Regions from separate parts of the Scandinavium manionii genome, predicted to be linked through region 2. Evidence: predicted binding sites of a transcription regulator. Region 2 holds the regulator's gene; each other region holds the start of a gene.
What was found. The regulator CRP, encoded in region 2, controls carbon source genes, mostly activating them, when cyclic AMP is high. The targets are predictions, from matches to a motif close to ATGTGANNNNNNTCACAT.
Positions count from the first base shown of each region.

Region 1: a site for CRP is predicted at 1,173-1,190, ahead of focA (formate transporter FocA). Genes of this name have one in related genera too.
Region 3: a site for CRP is predicted at 1,056-1,073, ahead of udp (uridine phosphorylase). Genes of this name have one in related genera too.

Region 1 is NZ_JALIGC010000040.1:80,207-82,482, forward strand. It holds gene ycaO (30S ribosomal protein S12 methylthiotransferase accessory factor YcaO) at 1-852, shown strand, start outside; gene focA (formate transporter FocA) at 1,249-2,106, shown strand; gene pflB (formate C-acetyltransferase) at 2,159-2,276, shown strand, end outside.
Region 2 is NZ_JALIGC010000037.1:397,810-400,085, reverse strand. It holds gene MUU51_RS11615 (phosphoribulokinase) at 1-217, shown strand, start outside; gene MUU51_RS11610 (OsmC family protein) at 289-693, opposite strand; gene crp (cAMP-activated global transcriptional regulator CRP) at 1,000-1,632, shown strand; gene MUU51_RS11600 (YccS/YhfK family putative transporter) at 1,686-2,276, shown strand, end outside.
Region 3 is NZ_JALIGC010000028.1:75,742-78,017, reverse strand. It holds gene rmuC (DNA recombination protein RmuC) at 1-32, opposite strand, end outside; gene udp (uridine phosphorylase) at 172-933, opposite strand; gene MUU51_RS01300 (dienelactone hydrolase family protein) at 1,187-1,996, shown strand.

The DNA.
Region 1 (2,276 bases), on a different contig from region 2:
CCAACATTCGATGACGAAGAAGTGGGTGAGCACGCTAACCTCGAAACCCACTTTATTGATTCCAGTGGTTTGATCTCCTGGGATATGTTCAAACAAGACGCAGATTATCCGTTTGCTGACTGGAACTTCTCCGGCACGACAGATGAAGAATTTGCCACGCTGATGGCGATTTTCCAGGCAGAAGATAAAGAAGTGTATATCGCAGACTACGAGCACCTGAGCGTTTACGCTTGTCGCATTATCGTGCCAGGCATGTCTGATATCTATCCAGCCGAAGATCTGTGGCTGGCAAATAACAATATGGGCAGCCCCCTGCGTGAAACCATTCTTTCTCTACCAGGCAGCGAGTGGGAAAAAGAAGATTATCTGGCGCTGATTGAGCAGATGGATGATGAAGGTCTGGACGACTTCACCCGAGTACGTGAACTACTGGGTATGGCGACCGGTAAAGATAACGGCTGGTACACCCTGCGCATCGGTGAGCTGAAAGCCATGCTGGCGCTGGCCGGCGGTGACATGGAGCAGGCGCTTATCTGGACAGAGTGGACCATGGAGTTCAATGCTTCCGTGTTTAGCCCGGAACGTGCCAACTACTATCGCTGCCTGCAGACACTGTTGCTGCTGTCCCAGGAAGAAGAGCGTCAGCCGCTGCAGTACCTGAACGCGTTTGTACGTATGTACGGTGCAGATACGGTTGAAGCGGCGAGTGCGGCCCTGAGCGGTGAAGAGGCCTTTTACGGTCTGCAGTCTGTGGACAGCGACCTGGCGGCCTTCCCGGCGCATCAGTCCCTGTTGAAAGCGTACGAGAAGCTGCAACGCGCAAAAGCCAGCTTCTGGTCTAAACAGCAGTAAAACCACAAATAACTTATGGCGAAATTATTCGCCTGCGCTATATTACGGGGCCTCTGAGGGACCCCGTTTTAATTTTCATTTCCCCTTCGTTAATTTGTAATATTTAAGTTAATTATGAGTAAATACTATTATTGGTAGCTTACAAATAATGTTAATTTTAATGCATATTACTCCATTTTAATTAACTGCTTAAAAGGGGGATACTGAAAAAATTCAACTCTAATTGCAAATTTTAAAATTTATTTTTATTTTGATAATCAGAAAGTTACGCCGTGATCGCTGAAAAACCATGCGCTTTGCGGGCCTATAAGCCAGGCGAGATATGATCTATATCAATTTCTCTTCTATAATGCTTTGTTAGTATCTCGTCGCCGACTTAATAAAGAGAGAGTTAGTGTGAAAGCTGACAACCCTTTTGATCTTTTACTCCCAGCTGAGATGGCCAAAGTGGCCGAGGAAGCGGGTGTCTATAAAGCAACGAAACAACCGCTCAAAACCTTTTTCCTGGCGATTACTGCGGGTGTGTTCATCTCCATTGCCTTCGTCTTCTACATTACGTCTACGACAGGCACTGCGGGAATGCCGTTTGGTATTGCCAAGCTGATTGGCGGTATCTGCTTCTCACTGGGTCTTATCCTGTGTGTCATTTGCGGCGCTGACCTTTTCACCTCCACGGTGCTTATTGTGGTGGCTAAAGCAAGCGGCAAAATCACCTGGGGCCAACTGGCGAAGAACTGGTTCAACGTCTATGTTGGTAACCTGATTGGTGCCTTGCTGTTTGTTCTGCTGATGTGGTTATCTGGCGAATATATGACCGCCAACGGAGGGTGGGGACTGAACGTCCTGCAAACCGCCGACCACAAAATGCATCATACTTTTATCGAGGCTGTGTGCCTGGGTATCCTGGCAAACCTGATGGTCTGTCTGGCGGTCTGGATGAGCTACTCCGGCCGCAGCCTGATGGATAAAGCAATGATAATGGTGCTGCCAGTGGCCATGTTTGTTGCCAGCGGCTTCGAGCACAGTATCGCGAACATGTTCATGATCCCGATGGGTATCGTCGTTCGCAACTTCGCCAGCCCGGAATTCTGGACCGCTATCGGTTCGTCTCCGGACCATTTCTCTCACCTGACTGTCATGAACTTCATCACTGATAACCTGATTCCTGTCACTATCGGGAACATTATTGGTGGCGGTCTGTTAGTTGGGTTGACGTACTGGGTCATTTACCTGCGTGGCAGCGACAAGCATTAATCGTCGTTTCAGGCAGTAAATTAAGAAATCCACATAAGAAGGTAGGTGTTACATGTCCGAACTTAATGAAAAGTTAGCTACAGCCTGGGAAGGTTTTGCCAAAGGTGACTGGCAGACAGAAGTCAACGTACGTGACTTCATCCAGAAAAACTACACCCCATTTGAAGGTG
Region 2 (2,276 bases):
GGCAAAGGGCATTCCGTCACTGGATGAGAGCTTTGTGGTTATCCATTTCCAGAATCTGGGCGATATTGATTTCCCCTGGCTGTTGGCGATGTTGCAGGGTTCTTTCATTTCTCACATGAACACGTTGGTGGTACCAGGCGGGAAAATGGGGCTGGCGATGGAATTGATTATGTCACCGCTGGTCGAGCGGTTGATGGAAGGCAAAAAGATCGGTTAACGTTTTTGCCGGATGGCGCGTTGCTTATCCGGCCTTACGCCCGGTCAGCACAGCGCCACCGGGCAGTACTCTTACCCTTCGATCACTTCAAACGAATGGGTAATCTTCGCCGCTTTTTCCAGCATCAACGCTACAGAGCAGTATTTCTCCGCAGACAAATCTACCGCACGCGACACTGCAGCGTCTTTCAGGTCTTTACCGGTCACAATGAAGTGCAAATTGATGTGGGTGAACAAGCGTGGCGCTTCTTCGCGACGCTCGGAAGTCAGCTTCACTTCGCAGTCGGTCACGTCATGACGGCCTTTTTGCAGAATAGACACCACGTCAATCGCGCTGCAACCACCCGCGGCCATCAGTACCATTTCCATCGGGCTTGGGGCTTTATCGCCAGAGTTACCATCCATCATAATCTGGTGGCCAGAAGCTGACTCACCCAGGAAGGTTAACCCCTCAACCCATTTCACACGCGCTTGCATATTTGTTAACTCCAGAGTAGCAATTTTCCTGACAGATTACGCGCACATAACAATTCTCGCAACGGAAGGCGACGCGCATCATGCTGAAGCGAGACACCAGGAGACAGGCGACAAAAGCTATGCTAAAACAGTCGGGCTGCTACAGTAATACATTGAAGTAATGCGTGTATGCAGAGAACATCACATTACAGGCTGCAGTAAAATCCGACAGCCGACTTCCCAGGCACAGGGAAGGATACGATTGCAAAGCCAGTGGCAGTGTCGTGTCTGCCATTGGAGACAGCTTATAACAGAGGATAACCGCGCATGGTGCTTGGCAAACCGCAAACAGACCCTACCCTTGAATGGTTCTTGTCTCATTGCCATATTCATAAGTACCCATCGAAGAGCACGCTGATTCACCAGGGTGAAAAAGCAGAAACGCTGTACTACATCGTGAAAGGTTCTGTTGCAGTACTCATCAAGGATGAAGAAGGTAAAGAGATGATCCTCTCTTACCTCAACCAGGGCGATTTCATCGGTGAGCTTGGCCTGTTCGAAGAAGGTCAGGAGCGTAGTGCCTGGGTTCGGGCGAAAACCGCTTGTGAAGTGGCAGAAATTTCTTATAAAAAATTCCGTCAGCTTATCCAGGTGAACCCGGATATCCTGATGCGCCTCTCTTCTCAGATGGCAAATCGTCTGCAGGTCACCTCTGAAAAAGTAGGCAACCTGGCATTCCTCGACGTCACCGGCCGTATCGCGCAGACGCTGCTGAATCTGGCGAAACAGCCTGATGCAATGACCCACCCGGACGGTATGCAAATTAAAATTACCCGTCAGGAAATCGGTCAGATCGTCGGCTGCTCCCGCGAAACCGTTGGCCGCATTCTAAAAATGCTCGAAGATCAGAACCTGATCTCCGCCCACGGTAAAACTATCGTGGTTTACGGTACCCGCTAAGCTAGCTGAACGGCGTATTGCCCCTGCAGTACGCCGTTTTTGTCTCTTCCCCGATGTGGCGCAGGCTGATTTATCACCCGGAAATTAACTATGCACTGCGGCAAACGCTGGTGTTATGTACCCCCGTGGCTATCGGTCTGGTGCTCGGTTACCTCAAGTACGGTCTGCTGTTCTCGTTAGTCCCCGCCTGCTGCAACATTGCCGGGCTGGACACACCGCATAAACGTTTCTTCAAACGCCTGATTATTGGCGGCTCGCTGTTTGCGGGCTGTAGCCTCGCAGTTCAACTGCTGCTGGCGCACACCGTGCCTTTACCGCTGATCCTGACCGGGCTGGCGCTGCTGCTCGGCGTCACCGCAGAAATCAGTTCGCTTCACGCCCGATTACTGCCCGCCTCGCTCATTGCGGCCATCTTTACGCTCAGCCTTGCGGGGAATATGCCGGTCTGGGAACCGCTGCTCATCTACGCCCTCGGCACACTATGGTATGGCTTGTTCAACTGGTTCTGGTTCTGGATGTGGCGCGAACAGCCGCTACGTGAATCCCTGAGCCTGCTGTATCGGCAGCTGGCCGATTACTGTGAAGCCAAATACAGCCTGCTGACTCAACACACCGATCCGGAAAAAGCACTGCCGCCGTTGCTC
Region 3 (2,276 bases), on a different contig from region 2:
GCCACTGCGCTAATGATGATTGAAATATCCACTACTTCCCCCTGCTCAACGACTTACCAGCACATCATGGAATTGTGCTGTATAAACGTCCAGTTGGAAAGGTCTTTCCTGCGAGGATGCACGCAAAAAAGAAAAGGCCGAACACATCGACCTTTTCATAAAGCAGAGGAATTACAGCAGGCGGCGTGCCGCTTCGACCACGATTTTCACCGCGTGGCTTTCGGTTTTCTTCATGGTTTCCGCGTTCGGGATTTCTTGCTGGGTGCGGTTGACGATGACGCCCGCAACCATGCCCGCGCGCAGGCCCTGGCTGGAACACATGGTCAGCAGGGTGGCGGATTCCATTTCATAGTTCATCACGCCCATCGACTGCCACTCTTCCATCGAACCTTTATAACGGTTAACGACGCGGCCGGAGAAGGTGTCGTAACGTTCCTGGCCTGGGTAGAAGGTGTCAGAAGATGCGGTCACACCGATATGCGTCGTGGCGCCGACAGATTTAGCCGCTTCCACCAGCGCGGTGGTGCAGGCGAAATCAGCGACAGCCGGGTATTCCATTGGTGCGAAATGCAGGCTTGCGCCGTCAAGACGTACGGATGCGGTGGTCACCAGCACATCACCGACGCTGATGTTTGGCTGAATTGCGCCGGTGGTGCCCACGCGCAGGAAAGTACGAATGCCCAGCTGGGCCAGTTCTTCAACCGCGATAGAGGTGGACGGGCCGCCGATACCGGTGGAACACACGATGACCGCTTTGCCATCCAGCTCTGCACGCCAGGAGGTGAATTCACGATGTGATGCCAGCTTGACCGGCTTGTCCATCAGCGCGGCGATCTTTTCCACACGCTCTGGATCGCCCGGGACGATAGCGAGCGTTGCCCCTTGTAAATCGTTCTTGGTGAGGCCGAGATGAAAAACATCAGACTTAGACATAAAAACTCCTCTCTGGGTCGAGTTGTCAGCAGAAGCAAAAACGCACTTTACCGAAGCCTTGGACACATTTTCGTGACATCAGTCACTATGAACGAAAAAGTTTGCATTGAATTTCTTATAAAAAGTGATTTACATCACATTAACAAGTGATAACGATAACCACTGCACATAAGATAGCCGTTTTCTGGCACTGTGAATTGTTAACCTGCGGGCTATATTTACCTTTGCGCTAATGGATGGGACGGAGAATGCCATGACCAACAAACAACCCGGCTTTGCACCGGCTGCAGAACCGCACGCCTCAACCTCAATTCTGACACCTGAAAATGCCATCATCGCGGGTGAAACCTCTATTCCGTCGCAGGGTGAAAATATGCCTGCGTTTCACGCTCGCCCGAAAAGTGCCGATGGCCCGTTGCCGGTCGTGATTGTGGTGCAAGAGATTTTCGGCGTACACGAGCATATTCGCGATATTTGCCGACGTCTGGCCGTGGAAGGCTATCTGGCGATTGCGCCAGAGCTCTATTTCCGCCAGGGCGATCCGAATGATTTTGCCGATATCCCCACGCTGTTCAGTGGCCTGGTCTCGAAAGTGCCGGATGCCCAGGTGCTGGCCGATCTCGATCACGTTGCCAGTTGGGCTTCACGTAACGGCGGTGACGCCAATCGTCTGCTGGTCACCGGTTTCTGCTGGGGTGGGCGTATCGCGTGGCTGTACGCGGCGCATAATCCACAATTGAAAGCAGCGGTGGCGTGGTATGGAAAACTGGTGGGGGAAAAATCGATTAATTCGCCAAAGCATCCAGTCGATATCGCTATCGATTTAACCTCGCCGGTGCTGGGTCTGTACGGCGGGCAGGACACGGGCATTTCGCTAGAGAGCGTGGACACCATGCGTCAGGCGTTACGAGCGGCAAACGCCAAAGCCGATATTATTGTTTACCCTGATGCCGGGCACGCATTTAACGCCGACTATCGCTCGAGCTATCACGAAGAATCCGCCAAAGATGGCTGGCAGCGCATGCTGGCGTGGTTTGCGCAGTACGGCGGGAAGAAGAGATAACGATTTTCAGACTGCCCGGCAACGCTGCTGTAACACAGAAAAATCTGTGCCCACTTATGTTTATACAGGTTCCTACGCCCGGTTGTTGGATTGACCTCAATGCCATCCCCTTGCAAATGGCATGGTTAAAAAGAAAGCGGTTTTACGCGTTGCATCCGAGTTGCTTTCCGTTTTACGAGCACGTTTCAGAAAAACCGCCCGGCGGCGCAAGCTTGCCGGGCCCACAGCCCTGCTCAAGTATCGATTCTGTAGGCCTGGTAAGCAACGCGCCACCAGGCAG